DNA from 2 places in the Priestia sp. JV24 genome. Region 2 is predicted to be linked to the other one. Evidence: a T-box and tRNA genes for the amino acid it is inferred to sense, from the RefSeq annotation. Region 2 holds a T-box; the other holds one or more tRNA genes.
The links. The T-box of region 2 lies ahead of thrS (threonine--tRNA ligase). A T-box ahead of a tRNA ligase gene usually reads a tRNA of that ligase, here a tRNA-Thr.

Region 1 (8,881 bases), on a different contig from region 2:
AATCACGATAATAGCTAAAGTTACAAGATGTTCAACTGAAAAAAGCTGAAAGGAATGTTGTACAGGATGACACGTAAAAAATGAATTCATAAAAGCGCCTCCCTTCCATCAGAAAACAAGTTCGGTACCTTTAGCTTGTTCATAAGACCTCATTTTCATTAATGCTTCTCTCGCATTAAAAGGAGATTGAGACATAACGAAATCACGCCAATCTAAAGACGGACGAATGGTGTAAATAATCGAGTATGGATCACTTCTTGCACCGCAGTTGATTTCCATGCAAGGCTTCGCTTTCCGCGGGAGTCTTCGCGTTGCCCTCCAATCAACTGCTAGAACCAACTAAAATAAAAAGATCCGAACGATTCATCATTCGGATCTTCTTTCAACTAACATACTGTTATCCTAGCTTTTTTCTTCGTTTTTACTCTCTAATTAATCCTTTTTTCACTAAGAATTGATGAGCAACTTCTTCAGCCGTTTTTCCTTTCGCATTTACTTGATAGTTCATTTCACGCATTTCCTCATCACTGATTTTACCGCCCAGTTGATTTAAGATTTTTTTCAGTTCAGGGTGCTCTTTTAGCGTATCTTCACGAAGCACAGGCGCTCCTTGATACGGCGGGAAGAGCTGCTGATCGTCTTTTAAGACTTTCAAACCAAACTGTTTAATTTCAGGGTCCGTTGCGTAAGCATCAAGCATGTTAATATCGCCTTTTTCTACAGCGCGATAGCGAAGCTTCGGCTCCATGGTTTTAATATTCGGGAAGGTAAGGCCATATTCTTTTTGGATGCCTACATAGCCGTCTTCACGATCTTTAAACTCAAGCGTAAATCCTGCTTTTACTTTATCTGTTGCATTTGCCAAATCTGAAATAGTTGTTAGATTATTTTCTTTGGCAAATTCTTTTGTCACGGTCAATGTGTACGTATTATTAAACTTCATTGGATCTAAATAGACAAGACCGAATTTCTTTTGAAACTCTTCTTTTGCCTGCTTGTACACCTCTGTTTCATCTTTGCTGTCCGGCTGTTCCTTTAGATGCGTCACAATGGCTGTACCTGTATATTCAGGGTACAAATCAATTTCCTTGTTACGCAGAGCCTCAAATACAAATACCGTTTTCCCAAGCGACGAACGAAGATTTACTTTCATATCGGTTTGATCTTCAATTAATTCTTTGTACATATTAATTAAAATGTCTTGTTCTGCACCAATTTTCCCTCCGATAACAAGGTCTGGTTTTGTTGCGCTCATCGCTGCAAACGGAGAAACAAGAATGAGTATTAATACGATGATCATAATAAACGAGCGTTTTTTGGACCCTTCTTTAGCTGAGTGTTCAATCGTTCGCAGAATTCCATCAAAAATAAGCGCTAATAATGCTGCTGGAATGGCTCCTAATAAAATCAAACTATTATCGCTTCGGTCAATACCAAGCAAAATTAAGCTTCCGAGTCCGCCCGCTCCGATAAGAGCCACGATTGTCGCTGTGCCAATAATGAGTACCATCGCTGTGCGAATTCCGGCCATAATGACAGGAAGTGCTAGAGGAAGTTCTACTTTAATTAATCGTCTCCACGAGTTCATCCCCATGGCTTTGGATGCTTCAATTAAAGATGGGTCCACTTCTTTAATTCCGGTATATGTATTTCGTACAATAGGAAGAAGCGAATATAAAAACAGTGCAATAACCGCGGGAAAGGTTCCAATTCCGACAAGAGGAATCAGTAACCCTAATAAAGCGAGTGAAGGAATGGTTTGCAGTACGGCTGTTACGCCAATGATTGGTTCAGCAATGCGGTCATGCCTCGTTAAGTACAGTCCGAGCGGCACTGAAATTAATACGGCGATAACAAGAGCTAGTACTGAAATTTGAATGTGTTCAAGAAGAGCTTGAAACAGTGCATCTCCTCGTTGATCTAATAATGTGCTTAGTGCATTCATTACAGCGTGCCTCCTTCTTTCGTTTTATCAGAAAGAAACGCTAATAGAGTTTTGCGCGTTACAACGCCAATACGTTTGCTCCCTTTTTTCACGGCTATTGCTTCATGATCGTAAAGGGCGTCCATTGCCTGCTGAACAGTGGCAGTTGAAGCTAACTCTTCAGTAGGTTCTACGTCCGGCTGTTCACTTTCTTTGACAAACATATCCAATGTCTCAAATAAAGCATTGCCTTGATTTCCAATAAATGTTTTTACAAATTCATTTTTAGGCTTTTGAATGAATTCCTCCGGGGTTCCAACTTGAACAATTTCCCCATCTTTCATCAGGCAGATACGATCTCCAAGCGTCATCGCTTCGCTCATATCGTGCGTAACAAACACAAATGTTTTTTTGATTTTTTCTTTTAAACTAATAACATCTTGCTGAAGCTGTTCGCGGCTTAACGGATCGAGGGCACTAAAGGGTTCGTCCATTAAAATAACGGGGGGATCAGCTGCGAGGGCACGTGCTACACCTACACGTTGCTGCTGGCCACCTGAGAGCTCAGACGGCTTTCGGTTTCGATACTGCTTTGGGTCTAGTCCTACCAAAGTAAGCAGTTCATCAATGCGCGTTTTGATTTTATTTTTCTTCCAATGCTTCATCTCGGGTACAATGGCTATATTTTCAGCAATGGTCATATGGGGAAAAAGAGCAATCTGCTGCAGGACATAACCAATGTTCCAGCGTAGCTTATGTATGTTGTGGTCCGATACGAGCTTATCTTTTATGTATAGTTCTCCTTCGGTAATATCATGAAGACGGTTAATCATTTTTAAGGTGGTTGTTTTCCCACACCCACTCGGACCAATTAAAACGAAAAACTCTCCTTCTTTAATTTCTAGATTAATATTTTTCACGGCGGTCGTACCGTCTGGATATTGCTTTGACACATTCTTAAACGTAATCAAATTATCGTTCACCCTCCCTGTTGAAATTTAACCCCGAGTTTCGTGTACCCAATATTCAGAGGCAATAAACATTCTTTTAAGAATATTTCTAAATATGATTCATAAGACATAGGGAAAAAGATACACATATTTTCTCATAACCTCCTAATAAGGCTATCAAACTGTTAAAGTTTTCACAAGGCGGGAAAGAATAATTTTAAAGCCGACACAAATAAAAAAACCTTCTTTCAACAAAAAAGAAGGTTTTTTAGTATGCTAGCGACAGGGATCGAACCTGCGACCTCTTGCTTACCATGCAAGTGCTCTACCTACTGAGCTACACCAGCGTCTTGGAAAATTATATCACGTTTAAATTCATTTAGGAAGCGCTTTTTTAAATTTTTTTATTGGTATATTCTCTAATTTGCTTCTTCTGAAATTCGCACTTTCTACAAAGTTCCATATTTTATGTTAGAACTCCTTACATAAATTGTGTGAATTTTCTTTTTTTATATTACCCTTAGTAAAAGAGCTTACAAAAGAAGGGAAGAAAATAGATGGAACAACAACCAACCATGACCAAATCAAAAACGGCAACTCCCTACCCAAGAGACTGCACGTTCAGCCTGGAAGATTGGACGACGCTCGCTAAGTATTGGTACCCCGTCGCACGCTGCAGTGATGTAACAGAGAAACCAACGTCCGTAAAACTGCTAGATGTAAATCTAGTTCTATACCGTACCACACACAAAGTAGTAGCGGCTCGTGATTTATGCGTTCACCGAGGCACCCCCCTTAGTATGGGCTGGGTGGAAGATGATGAAATTGTCTGTCCTTACCACGGCTTCCGCTATGCAACGGACGGCGCATGCACGTCGATTCCAGCTCACCCTGATGCCAACATTTCTCCCCGCCTGTGTATGGCTGTCTATCCAGTTATTGAACGATTTGGATTAGTGTGGACTTCCCTGACAGGTGAACAAGATAACCTGCCTTACTTCGATGCGTGGGAGGCCCCTGATTTTCAGCAAATTGTTTGTCCCAGCTTTGATATCATGGGTTCGGCTGGTCGTCAAATGGAAGGCTTTTTAGACGTAGCTCATTTTGCTTGGGTGCACACGGACACATTTGGTGATCGAAACAACGCCTTTGTGCCTAAATATAAAGTAAGCGATACAGATTATGGGCTTCATGTAGAATATACGAGCACCGTGAGCAATTATTCCAAAGAACAGCAGCATTTAAATCCACCTGATTTTAAATGGCTTCGCGTCTTTGATGTTTATCCGCCGTTTACAGCTACGCTAAAAGTATACTTCCCAGAAGGCGCAGAGCTGTGGATTATGAATGCAGTCTCTCCTATTTCAGCCCGCGAAACACGTTTATTCGCACCAATCGCTCGAAACTTTGACAAAGATTCTCCCGTTGAAGGTGTGTATGACTTTAACCTTCGCGTCTTTGACGAAGACCGTGAAATGGTTGAAAACCAAAAGCCTGAAGACTTGCCTTTAGACCTGCAGATGGAAGCGCATATTATGGCTGATCAAACGTCCATCGGCTACCGGAAATTATTAAAGAAAATGGGCTTAAGCTTTAGATATACAAGCTAAAGAAATCCCCGCTGTCTCAGCGGGGATTTCTTTTTTATTTAGCAAACTGCTCGCGTCCTGCTTTTTCCTTTATCACTTCATCTTCACTTGCCGGCGTGGCGCGTTTCATAAACACTGAAAGAATTAAGGCAACCACCACTAGTACTACTGAGACGGCAAACGCATCGTTAATTCCTTGTACCATTGCCTGCATCCCAATTTGTTCTTTCATTTGAGCTGCCCCGGCTGCCGTTGCATTCGCTGCTCCTGCTCCGCTCATTGCATCTTGAGCAAGCTCTTTTGCGTGCGTAGCTGTACGATTTGACATCACCGTTACTAAAAGAGCCGAACCAATAGCTCCCGATACTTGTTGAAGCGTGTTATTCATCGCAGTACCATGCGGATTAAAGCGCTGCGGCAGCTGATTTAATCCGTTTGTCATAACTGGCATCATCACCATAGACATTCCGAACATGCGAAGCGTGTAAAGCGTAATGAGCGTTGTATATGTCGTATCAAGCTCTAAGTTACTGAAGAAATACGTCGTGACGGCTGTAATCGTTAGACCCGTTACAGCCAGTGCACGCGCTCCGAATTTATCAAATAATTTTCCGGTAATCGGAGACATCACACCCATTAGCAGCGCACCCGGAAGCATTAGTAATCCTGAGTGAAGCGGAGAAATGCCTCGTACCGTTTGAACATAAATTGGCATTAACAGCATGGCTGAGAATAACGCCATTGTGATTACCATTGAAATCGTTGACGATAAAGCAAACATTGGATATTTAAAAATACGGAATTCAAGCATAGGTGTTTTTAGCTTGAACTGACGCGTAATAAATAAAATCAGCGCCACAGCTCCTACGATAATGGTGCCGTATACTTCCACAGAATCCCAGCCTTTATCTCCTGCTGAGCTAAATCCGTATAGAAGTCCTCCAAATCCAATTGTAGATAACAAAAGAGATAAAAAATCCAAATTGATTTCCACTTTTTCTTTTTTGTCTTTTAATAGGAAGAAAGCACCTATTAATACAATTGCCGCGATTGGCGTAACAAGGTGGAACAGCATTCTCCACTCATAGTGTTCAATCAGCCACCCTGATAAGGTAGGACCAATTGCCGGAGCAAAAATCATAACTAAACCGAAGATCCCCATCGCAGCTCCGCGTTTTTCTAATGGGAAACTTGTGAGCAATACGTTCATTAAAAGCGGCATCATAATGGCTGCGCCTGATGCTTGAATAATACGAGCGGTTAACAAGACCGAAAATACGGACGAAGCACCGGCAAGTATTGTTCCTGCTGTAAATAAAGTCATAGCCGTTAAAAATAAGCCTCTGACAGAATAACGCTGAATTAAAAAAGCGGTAGTTGGAATCATAATACCATTTACTAACATATAACCAGTAGAAAGCCACTGGACAGTTGACGTTGTCACATCTAAGTCTTTCATAATAGACGGCAGCGCCACGTTTAATAACGTTTCATTCAACAATGAGATAAAAGCGCCAATTAACAAAATAGCAATTATGCCATAAGGCGGCTTTTCCATTTGATTTATCGATTGACTCATTATTGTACCTCCTTATACTTTAAGTTCATTTTTTAGACACACGTTCTACATAGAGTATATTATACTGTGAGTTCAATTTATGCAAGCGAAAAATCTTGCGTTCATGTCCTTTATTTTATCGACTTTTTTAGTCCTTTAATCCTTTTATCTCAATACATTGTCGTGATATCGCCTTTTTTTTGAAAAGAACATTTGTGTAAACGCTTTAAATCATGTATCATAAAGTTGGACCATGAGTCTAATTTTATATTTAGGTGATAATAATGAACAACCGAAAACAGCAAGTTGTAAAAAATGCACACCATCTCTTCGTTGAAAAAGGATTTCAAGCTACATCTATTCAAGACATCATTGATTATAGCGGCATTTCAAAAGGAACATTCTACAACTATTTTTCTTCAAAAAATGAATTATTAATCGCTGTTTTTACCTGGCTTCATACAACAATTGAACAAGAGCGAAATCAGCTGCTGGTTGGTAAAAGCCTGACCGATGTAGATGTGTTTGTTAAACAGATTGATGCACAGATGAAAAACCATCATAAACATAAATTTTTTACATTACTTGAAGAAGTATTTGTTTCCAATGATCCCGATTTAAAAGCATACATAAAAAACACCCAGTTTATTGAAGTAAACTGGGTTTACAAACGGTTCATTGATTTATTTGGACAAGAAAAGAAACCGTACCTGCTAGATTGTGCAATTATGTTTCTTGGCATGCTTCATCGCAACTTTCACTATAATTTTATGGTTAACGGCACAAATACTGACCCCCATGAGATCATAAGCTACAGTGTCAAGCGCCTGCTTCCTCTTGTAGAGGAAGTAGCAAATTCAGGAGACATTTTGCTCGATCCGCAAACGATTAAAGAATGGCTTCCATCTTGCCCGAATACTAAACATCAAATAGAACAGGACATTTCTGCAGCACTTATCGATTTAAAAAAACAGTTGCACAAACAATTTACGGATGAATTCGAACGTCAAAAATGCACAGAGCTTATTAGTTTTATTGAAGAAGAGCTGTTTAAACAGCCAAATCCCCGCAAGTTTGTTGTGGATAGTGCTCTTCATTCGTTAAAGCAGCTGTCTGTTAACAACAGTAAAACGACCCTAGAGGAACTGCAAACGATGATTGATCAGTATGTGAGTGAACGTCATTAAAAAGAGATTAAGACGTAACTAAATCCATCCAATTTAAAGACGAATAAATTGAATAAAGGAGTTAGTATAAGATTACTTGTTACACCGCTGTTGATTTCCGTACAAGACTTGGCTTTCTGCGGGCGGCCGGTGAGCCTCCTCGTCGCGTACGCTTCTGCGGGGCCTTACCTGTTCCGCTTTTCCCGCAGGAGTCTTCGCCTTGCCCTTTCATCAACTGCTAAAAGCGACTAAACATATGAAATTCACGTTCATCATAATAACAAAAAACGAACGATTAATATTTTTTAATTAATCGTTCGTTTATAATTCTAACTAAAATATTTTTATCCCAGCCTCTTTTTTATTTTCCTCCAGTAAACGAGATTCCTTTAATAAAATATTTATTAAAAAACGCATAAATGAGTAAAATGGGAAGTGTAAAAACCATGGAAGCTGCCATAATATAGTTCCAATAACTGATATACTGACCTTTAAATGTGTTAAGCCCTAAAGTTAATGTAAACATATTTTCATCAGACATCACAATTAAAGGCTTCATAAAATCATTCCAAAATCCCATAAATACAAAAATCGTTTGTGCTGCTAAGGCAGGTTTTGCAAGTGGAAGGACTATTTTGAAGAATGTTCCAAACTTCGATAACCCATCCAACTCCGCTGCTTCTTCAAGCTCTTTTGGGAAATTAATAAAAAATTGACGCATCATAAATATAAAAGTCGCATTTACCATTCCGGGTACAATCATTCCCTGATAGGTATTTAACCAGCCTAACTCTTTCAAAATTAAAAAATTAGGGATCATGGTTACTTGTCCAGGAATCATAAGCACAGCTAAAATAATAATAAACAAACTTTTCTTTCCCGGGAAACTGAGGCGTGCAAGGGCATAACCAGCCATTGAGTTAAATAGCAAATTCAGTGCTGTTCCTACTACAGCAATAAATAAGCTATTAAACATCCAGCGCGGGAACAGCTTTTGTTCCACAAAAATTTGTTTATAGTTGTCTAGCGTAAAGTGTTTTGGAATAAAGTTCACCGTACCTGACACAATTTCTTCAAGCGTTTTAAAAGAAGCTGACAGCGCCCAAATAAATGGAATTAGCGTAATCAGTGCGTATATGCTTAAAATAGCATATAAAATGAGGACCCCCGTTTTTTTCTTCATCTTTTTCTTCCCCCCTTAGTACATACTTTCTTCTTTTGAAAACTTTCGCTGAATAACCGTTGCCACCAAAATCACGAGCGCCAACATAAAGGCTAGTGCTGCAGCATATCCCATGGTTCCTAAATTTTTAAATGCATATTGATAAATAAGAAGAACAACAGTTAGAGTCGAGTTATTAGGTCCCCCTGAACCTCCTGAAAAAATAAACGATTGATCAAACAGCTGAAACGTGCCAATTAGTCCCATGATCACCACGAAAGATGTAACCGGACGCAGATTCGGAACTGTAATATGCCAAAATCGTTGAAACACATTAGCACCGTCTAACTGAGCTGCTTCATACAGCGAATCGGGTACGTCCTGCAAAGCTGCCAAATAAATAACCATAAAAAATGGAGCTGTTGCCCAAATGTTCATAATCATAATGGCAATCAAAGCGACCTGCGGATCTCCAAGCCAATTGTAAGTTGGGAGACCGATAAACTTTAAAAACTCATTCACAATCCCATTT
Region 2 (8,881 bases):
TCGATATGTTCAGCGGAAAAACCAAACATATCGCCAAGCGTCATGTAAGATACAAACATGTCCACATAGCTTTCTTTCGACTGATCCTGCTCGAAAGCAGCAACTTGTGCAAATACCTGTAAAAATTGTGCTGTTTTTGAATCACTTGCTTTTGCATTTGGTAACTCAGTTAAATCATCGTATCCTTTTTCAATCCCTAAAGAAAGGATAAAATGTACGCCGTCCACAAATTCTTCTAAAATAACAGCGTCTTCAGCCGGAGGTTTGACGCTCCAAAATTTGAAGCAGCGCGTTTCGTTTGCCAGCTCTCCCATTTCGACAAGCAGTGCTAAAAGCTTTCTCGGAATCAAATCTTCCTTTTGAAGCTCATGCTTATCCTCTATATGCTGATCCAGCTGGCGCTGCATGGTAAATAGCTGTTGTAAATTCAATGTAATCACTCCTGTAATTATGTATATCTTCTTCTTTTTAAACCAATAAAGAAATTATATCAAAAATCATGAAACTTTTTAGAAACTCGAACGTAAAGTAAGAAAACTGTGCCTTGTAAAGGAGGGAGCGTTATGTTTGTTATTGTTATCGTTCGCGTGTTCATTTTCGCGCTTGTTGCTTACACACTATTAAAGCTGGTTCAGCATTTTCGCAGTCCAAAGCGGAAGCTTGTAGCTGCTCAGGAACATCAGCAATTTTTTGTCGTTGACGAAAAAACGAATATCCGCAAAAATTTTCTACTAACGTATAAAGGTATTTTATTTGAAGGAGAAAAATACAGCAATCCCAATGAACCAGAATCTTTGTCAATTACAATGGTGTTAACAGATCCATCTCGATTACATGAACTGCAAAAACAAGATTTCAAGCTGCTGGAAAGCCACGTACACGAAATGTATCCAAATGCTCCTATTCGCTGGAAAAGCCCCGTTCGAGAATTTTTACACTGAGCACAAAATCATTTGTGCTCAGCTGATAACAAAAAAGAAAAGTAAATCAAGAGCAGCAAGAATAGGAAAACCTACTGTAAACGATGTATGCTTCGTTTTATGACGATAGCAATACATACCAATCAGTCCTCCAAGAGCTCCTCCGATAGCAGCTACCGTCCACAGTGTGCTTTCGGCAATTCTCCACTCATGTCTTTTCGCTTTTTGTTTATCTCTATACATCATTCCTACCCCTACTATATTAATAGCAATAAAATAGGTAAGCAGCAGTTCATTCATGATAGGTCCTCCGATAGCAAAAAAGCCTCATCATCTAAAGATGACGAGACTTTATATTCATTACTTATCTAAGCCTTTTTTAGCAGCAGTTGCTAATTCAGCAAATGCTTTTTCATCAGCTACAGCTAAGTCAGCAAGCATTTTGCGGTTAACTTCAATACCTGCTAATTTTAAACCGTGCATTAAACGGCTGTAAGAAAGACCGTTCATACGAGCAGCTGCATTAATACGTGTGATCCATAATTTACGGAAGTCACGTTTTTTCTGACGACGGTCACGATAAGCATACATGTGAGATTTCATAACTTGCTGATTAGCAACTTTATATAATCTATGCTTCGAACCGAAGAAACCTTTAGCTAATTTTAAAACTTTTTTACGACGTTTGCGTGTTACTGTACCGCCTTTTACGCGTGGCATAATTGTTTACCTCCTGTATTGTTTCTATCTCAACCCAAATTACTTAATGTTATCTAATAAGTGACGGATACGTTTGAAGTCACCTTTGCTTACTAAAGAACCTTTACGTAATTTACGCTTTTGTTTTGTAGATTTGTTAGCGAATAAATGGCTTGTATAAGCACGAGCACGTTTTAATTTACCGCTTCCAGTCTTTTTGAAACGCTTTGCAGCGCCACGATGTGTTTTCATTTTTGGCATGGGGTGTTCCTCCTCGTTCTATTACTTTTCGTTTTTAGGTGCCAAGACTAAGAACATGCTGCGGCCTTCCATTTTAGGAGCCGATTCAACTGAACTTACATCTTCGCAAGCTTGTGAAAAACGTTCAAGTACTTTTTGGCCAATCCCTTTATGAGTAATGGCACGACCTTTAAAGCGAATAGACGCTTTCACTTTGTCACCTTTTTCAAGGAACTTGCGTGCGTTACGAAGTTTAGTGTTAAAATCATGTTCATCAATTGTTGGACTTAAACGAACTTCTTTTAAGTTTACAACTTTTTGGTTTTTACGAGCTTCTCTTTCTTTACGTTGTTGCTCATAGCGGAATTTACCGTAGTCCATAATACGACATACCGGCGGTTTCGCATTTGCAGCAACCATTACTAAGTCAAGATTTACTCGTGAAGCAATTTCTAATGCTTCATTTTTTGATTTAATTCCTAATTGTTCACCGTTTTGATCAATTAGACGAACTTCGCGAGCTCGAATGCCCTCGTTTACCATCATGTCCTTGCTAATAAGTAGCCACCTCCAAGGTTTAATGAGCGAATACGCTTGCTTAGACCGATTATTAACTCACACAAAAAAGTGTGAGTACATACTGCACCCACACTTCTATCGTTTTAATTAAGATACGATGTACCTGCTAACTGCTCTATGCGTCACTCAGGTGAGAAGCGGGTGCTTCTTCTTCTGTATAAACAAGTATTCAATTACTTAAGCTATTATAGTATCAACAAAGACAAAAGTCAATGATTTCGTTCTTTTTTCACAACAAAAATTATTGTATCAAAGGAAAAACATTTATGCAACAGTTTTTTATAAATGTTAGATAAAAAAGCAGAGAATTTCAATTCTCTGCTTTTTTCATTAGCGAGATGCTTCTGCTTTTACATTTTGTAAAAAGGCTTGGAAGTCCACTGTTTCTGAATTCTGCTCACCGTATTTACGTACGTTTACTGCTTTATCTTCTACTTCTTTATCCCCTACAACAAGCATATAAGGAATTTTTTGCATTTGAGCCTCACGGATTTTATAGCCGATTTTCTCATCGCGAGAATCAAGTTCCACACGAATACCCGCCAGCTGAAGCTGTTCTTGCACTTCTTTTGCATACTCAAGGTGAACGGTAGGTGATACCGGAATCACTTGAACTTGTACAGGTGCTAACCACGTTGGGAAAGCTCCTTTGTATTCTTCGATTAAGAAAGCTACAAAACGTTCCATTGTTGACACCACGCCGCGGTGAATAACAACCGGTCGATGTTGTTTTCCGTCTTCTCCTACATACGTTAAATCAAATCGTTCAGGAAGTAAGAAATCCAATTGAACCGTAGATAGCGTCTCTTCTTTACCAAGCGCTGTTTTAACTTGAACGTCTAGTTTTGGACCGTAGAATGCCGCTTCGCCTTCAGCTTCATAATAATCAAGGTCAAGCTCATCCATTGCGTCTTTTAACATGCTTTGTGCTTTTTCCCACATTGCATCATCATCAAAGTATTTTTCTGTATCTGCAGGGTCACGGTAAGATAGACGGAATGAATAATTTTCAAATCCAAAATCTTTATAAACCGCTTCAACTAAGCGAACTACACGAATAAATTCTTCTTTGATTTGGTCGGGACGTACAAAGATATGCGCATCATTTAGCGTCATGCCTCGAACACGCTGAAGTCCTGATAATGCTCCTGACATTTCGTAGCGGTGCATCGTTCCAAGCTCAGCAATACGGATTGGAAGCTCACGATAGCTGTGAATACCTTGTTTGTAAACCATCATGTGATGAGGACAGTTCATCGGACGAAGAACCAGGTCTTCGTTATCCATTTCCATTGCAGGGAACATGTCATCTTGGTAGTGCTCCCAGTGACCAGACGTTTTGTAAAGTTCTACACTTCCGAGCACTGGAGTGTAAACGTGCTGATAACCAAGGCTTACTTCTTTATCTACGATATAACGCTCGATAATACGGCGGATCGTCGCACCTTTTGGAAGCCATAAAGGCAGACCTTGTCCTACTTTTTGAGAATTTGTAAATAAGTTTAGCTCTTTACCAAGTTTACGGTGATCACGTTCTTTTGCTTCTTCAAGAAGACGAAGATGCTCGTCTAAATCTGCTTTTGTAAAGAATGCTGTACCGTAAATACGCTGCAGCATTTGATTATCGCTGTCTCCGCGCCAATAAGCACCCGCCACGCTTAATAGTTTAAATTCTTTAATTTTGCCTGTTGACGGCACGTGCACACCTCGGCAAAGGTCAAAGAATTCGCCTTGTTGGTAAATCGTAACCTTTTCACCTGCTGGAATCGCATCGATCAATTCAAGCTTCAGTTCATCGCCAACTTCTTTAAAAAGTTGAATGGCTTCTTCACGAGAAACTTCTTTTCGTTCAATTTCAATATTTGAATTAACGATTTTTTTCATTTCTTTTTCAATTTTACCTAAATCTTCAGGAGTAATTGATTCTTCCATATCGATGTCATAGTAAAAACCGTTTTCGATAACCGGCCCTACACCTAGCTGTACTTTTGTATCTTTGTATAAACGTTTGATTGCTTGAGCCATTAAATGCGCTGTACTGTGACGCATAATTTCAAGCGCTTCAGGAGCATCTTGCGTAATGATTTCAAGACTGCCATCTTCTTCGATTGGCGTACGTAAATCCAGCAGCTCGCCGTTTACTTTGCCTGCTAATGCTTTTTTCTTTAATCCCGGGCTAATAGAAGCCGCAATATCTTCTGTTGATGATCCTTTTGGATACTCTTTAACAGCTCCATCAGGGAATGTCATTTTGATTACTTCTGACACAACTTTCCACTCCTTTAACATAACTGAATAAACTTTTTGTAAAAACAAAAAACTCGTCCCTTATCAAAAGGGACGAGTTGTGTATACACGCGGTACCACCCTTGTTTCCTCTTCGTATCTTGGATAACCCAAAGAACCCGAAGCGGCTCGAGGTTTTATAACGGAAATTCCGTCAGTAATTACTAGAGGCTCTGCTCGTTTACTACTGAAGTTTAGAGGTGGTAAGAATATATTCCGTGTTAGGAGATTTTCAGCCTAGATCTCCCTCTCTACAAACCGTAAATATAGACTCATGTCCTCATCATAACTTGTAACATATAGCTGTTTTTCAATATGCATTTATTATATTCATTTTCAAAATAGAAATCAACCTTTCACGTTATATTTTGCTTTTGATCAAAAGGAAATTCATTTTTTTCGTATAACATAACTTTTTCTTGGAAGATATTTTGAATGGTATAAACAAAATCATGATCATGCTGGTCGCTATACAGATGAATAGCAGCTGGAGATAAACTTAGCAAAGGCGCGATAATAGTTGAGTCTATGTATAATGATTCTTGTTCAGATAAAAAGGCCTCTGCTAGAGCTGCACATTCACGTTCAGGAACATATCTACTGTTGTGGTCGTACAACACAAACTTGTTTTTATTCACGTGCATTACATACACGTTACCTGTAGATGACTGTCTTTCATTAGCTGCTTGACGCAGCTGATGAATAAGAATTTGATAGTCTTGTTCAAGCTTATATTCATCAATCGCCAGCTCGGCATAATAGCGCAGCCGCTCTTGATATTCTTTTAAACGGAATTGGAGAAAAGACTCAAAGGTGAATGTTACATTATGAATGAAGAAATCTTGAAGAGCCTGGCGGATAAGTAATTCTCTTGGAAGAGAAAATGTTTTTTGCGGAATTTCGCCTCTCTCTCCTTCCATAATCCCCCCCATAATTTGAAGCAGCAAATCTTGTTCTTCCTCTTCTGAATAGAAAAATTGTTCTTTTAATATGTTTACCATCATCTTTTTTTCTTTCTTTTTTAAAATTACGTGCGTTAATACCGGTATCACCATGTCTTGTAAAATGGCCTCTCTATTGTATGTCTCATCAATGACTAAAAGCTGATTATTCACCAGCTTCAAGCACTGTGAACCATATGATAAAGCGCTTCGCTTCGCGCATAAAGACTCATATACAATGACTGCGTCTTCTACATATTTAAAGAATATTTTCATTCCTCATAGCCCCCCTTTGGACACGCTTTATTAATGTATATGGGGCAACATGCAAAAAAATGAGCAAGTCGTTACAAGAAATGTAAAACGACCTGCTCATCTATTTCGTTTATTCTCTCCATTCATTTCAACAGGAATGGCTAGAGACTTAATTCGTTCCATGACACGAGCGGCTTTTAGCTCTTCCTGCTCGCCTCTTTGGGTATAAGTCAAATGATGTTGAAGCTCTTTAAAATTTAAATTCGAGCTGAAAAATGTCGGCAAATTTTCGAGCATGCGGAATTGTAAAATGGTTCCGAGCACATCGTCTCGCATCCAGCTCGTTACGGATTCTGCTCCGAGATCATCAAGCATAAGAACCGGTACTTTTTTAACATACTCTATTTTCTCATTAAAGCTTTGATCTTGAAACGAACCTTTTAACTCACGCAAAAACTCCGGGACGTATAAAATTGTGGACTTCACTTTCTTTTCGGCTAACGCATTGGCAATTGCTCCAAGAAAATACGTTTTCCCCACACCAAACGAACCGTGTAAATATAAAGCTTTCATTTTCTTATTTGGCTCATATTCTCGAACAAAATCTCTTACTAGTTTAATGGCTTCAAATCTTCCCTGCTCAATTTCAATATCAGACATCGTTGCCTGTAAAATTTCTTTGGGCACGTACATACACTGAATAAAAGATTCTTGTTCTTTCCGCTCATCTTCTTGTACTTTTCTAGGACAGCGTTCATACTGTAAATCAATATTACGGCCTTTTACAACCAGCTGAGGGTGATACCCCTTCACCATATTGACACAGCTTTGCAGAGAAGGACACTTGTCACAGCATTTGCTTTGGTCGATAAATTCATGCATCTTCATCAGACCTCGGTCAACCATTTGCTCATCTAACTCATGGCGATGCTCTTGCAGAAACGTTTTAACTTCGGGATTAGATAGAATACTGTTTCTTAATGCTTCTAAGCGTGCTTTAAAATCCTTTTTGTTCACCAACTGATTTAGTGAATCATTGATAGGCTTCATCTTTTTCACCTCATCTCTATCATACCTGCTTTTTATTCTTTATGCTTTTGTTTTAGCTCTTGATCTAACTGCTTGAGCTCTTCTTGTAGCTTTCGTTTTTCTTCTTCAAATCCATCCACTTCTTTTGAAGGCTGCTTTTTCTCTTCTTTTTCTTCATCGCTCAGCCACTCTGGCACCATTTCTTTACGCACAATTTTTCGTCCGGCCGTTTTTTTATTTTGCTTTGCTTCGGTCCAATTCTGATATTCTTTCTGTTCATTTTTAGCTAAATTCATGGCATCTTGAACAGTTTGTACCTTTTTGCGCGCCCAGTGTCCAGCAATTTTCTCTACATAGCTCTTAGATAATTTCATATCGGATCTTAGCATAACATAGTAAATCAGAACATTTACTACCCCTGGTGAAAGCTTTTGATTAAACATCACTTCTTCAATCATTTGCAAATCTGCTTTTGATGGCTCTGCTCCCCCTGAAAACTCGATCAACAGCTGTCGAGGAGAGGTGACTTCAAGCTGTTGAATGAGCTGCTCTTCCTTCGTCTGAGGCTGCTTTTCCTGCATGGTACGAAGCATAGGAGGCTGAATTTGTTCGCTTAGATTTGGAAGTGCTTCTCCATTTTCAAATTGGTAAAAGGACTGTGCTGCTTTTCTAAGCAATTCAATATCAACTTGATCGTTCTCATTTAGCGAATCGAGCACTACATTTTTCATTTGAAGAGGATCGATGCCGTATAAAAAGGCTAGCTTTTCAATCGCTTGTTTTACTTTAGATGTAATGGACCTTTTCGAAATCATTGAATCTGTTAGGCCTGCTAAAAATAAATCAAAATCAAAGGAATCCGGGCTCATCTCAATAGAAGCACGGTTTGAAGAATCCATAAAGTCTGTTTGAGCATCGGGAGAAAATACATCCTTGCTTTCAGACTGAAAACTTGGAGCCAGCTCTGTTGCTTTAACTGATTTAAATACATCGTTAAATGAATGCGTCACATCTTTGAACGATTGGTCATCGACGAGTGAATCAGAAAAATAATTTTTTACTTTTTGAAAGATAGATTTTCCGAGTCGGTTATATAAATATACATTTAACACGCCATCGTTAAAAAACTGATGGGGCGTCAGAGGAGGAATGAGCTCATAAATAAACACACGAACATCATCTTCTTCCTTAATATATGTTTTTAACAAACCAATGCCTTCTAATTTTAACCGCTCATGGTAAATAGCTTTCAAATTAATTTGCATCATTGACATTAGATGATGATGCGTAGACTCTTTCCCCCATAAACGATCTTGTTCCAGCTCGCTCCATAACGTCATATACAGACCAAAGCACGTTGTACCCACCAACGGCTGATAGAGCATGGTTAAAATCTTTCGGTCGTATTCCTGCAGTATGCCGTTCGAACGAACAACATAACGATCGACCGGTATCATTTCTTTCCAATGTTGTTCTTTCATGTCGTTCCCTACCTACTTTTAAAGTAATAGAAATGACAAAAAAAGAGCCTAAAGAATACTTCAATAGCTCTTTTACAGTCGTTCCTTCTTAATTAAATCTTTTAATTCATCAATAAATACATTGATGTCTTTAAATTGTCGGTATACAGAAGCAAATCGAACATAAGAGACTTCATCGATAGCAGCTAATCGCTCCATCACCATTTCTCCTACCACATCTGACTGCACCTCTGATGTACCCTGACTGCGCAGCTCTGTTTCAATATCGTGTACGGTATCTTCTAATTGTTTTAAGCTTACTTGGCGTTTTTCGCACGCCTTGATTAACCCTCGAAGGATTTTGTCTTTGCTGAACTCTTCTCTCGCTCCATCTTTTTTTACAACAATTAACGGAAGTTCTTCTACTTTCTCAAAAGTTGTAAAACGATAGTGACACTCTTCGCATTCACGT

Region 1: it encodes a tRNA-Thr, which carries the amino acid that the T-box ahead of thrS (threonine--tRNA ligase) is inferred to sense. The anticodon was not compared.

The regions. Positions count from the first base shown of each region.
Region 1 covers NZ_JAPCIN010000022.1:244,643-253,523, forward strand. Annotated here, with positions in the region: gene OK414_RS20515 (TIGR02206 family membrane protein) at 1-90, opposite strand, end outside; gene OK414_RS20520 (hypothetical protein) at 109-279, opposite strand; gene OK414_RS20525 (ABC transporter permease/substrate-binding protein) at 422-1,945, opposite strand; gene OK414_RS20530 (ABC transporter ATP-binding protein) at 1,945-2,895, opposite strand; tRNA gene OK414_RS20535 (tRNA-Thr) at 3,149-3,221, opposite strand; gene OK414_RS20540 (aromatic ring-hydroxylating oxygenase subunit alpha) at 3,432-4,484, shown strand; gene OK414_RS20545 (DHA2 family efflux MFS transporter permease subunit) at 4,519-6,042, opposite strand; gene OK414_RS20550 (TetR/AcrR family transcriptional regulator) at 6,306-7,208, shown strand; gene OK414_RS20555 (hypothetical protein) at 7,288-7,422, opposite strand; gene OK414_RS20560 (carbohydrate ABC transporter permease) at 7,549-8,370, opposite strand; gene OK414_RS20565 (carbohydrate ABC transporter permease) at 8,386-8,881, opposite strand, start outside.
Region 2 covers NZ_JAPCIN010000023.1:689,979-698,859, forward strand. Annotated here, with positions in the region: gene OK414_RS24830 (dUTP diphosphatase) at 1-431, opposite strand, end outside; gene OK414_RS24835 (hypothetical protein) at 564-941, shown strand; gene OK414_RS24840 (DUF1294 domain-containing protein) at 960-1,220, opposite strand; gene rplT (50S ribosomal protein L20) at 1,281-1,640, opposite strand; gene rpmI (50S ribosomal protein L35) at 1,680-1,880, opposite strand; gene infC (translation initiation factor IF-3) at 1,902-2,405, opposite strand; ribosomal protein L20 leader region at 2,475-2,597, opposite strand; gene thrS (threonine--tRNA ligase) at 2,769-4,727, opposite strand; T-box leader at 4,772-5,020, opposite strand; gene ytxC (sporulation protein YtxC) at 5,081-5,941, opposite strand; gene dnaI (primosomal protein DnaI) at 6,038-6,970, opposite strand; gene OK414_RS24875 (replication initiation and membrane attachment family protein) at 7,003-8,430, opposite strand; gene nrdR (transcriptional regulator NrdR) at 8,503-8,881, opposite strand, start outside.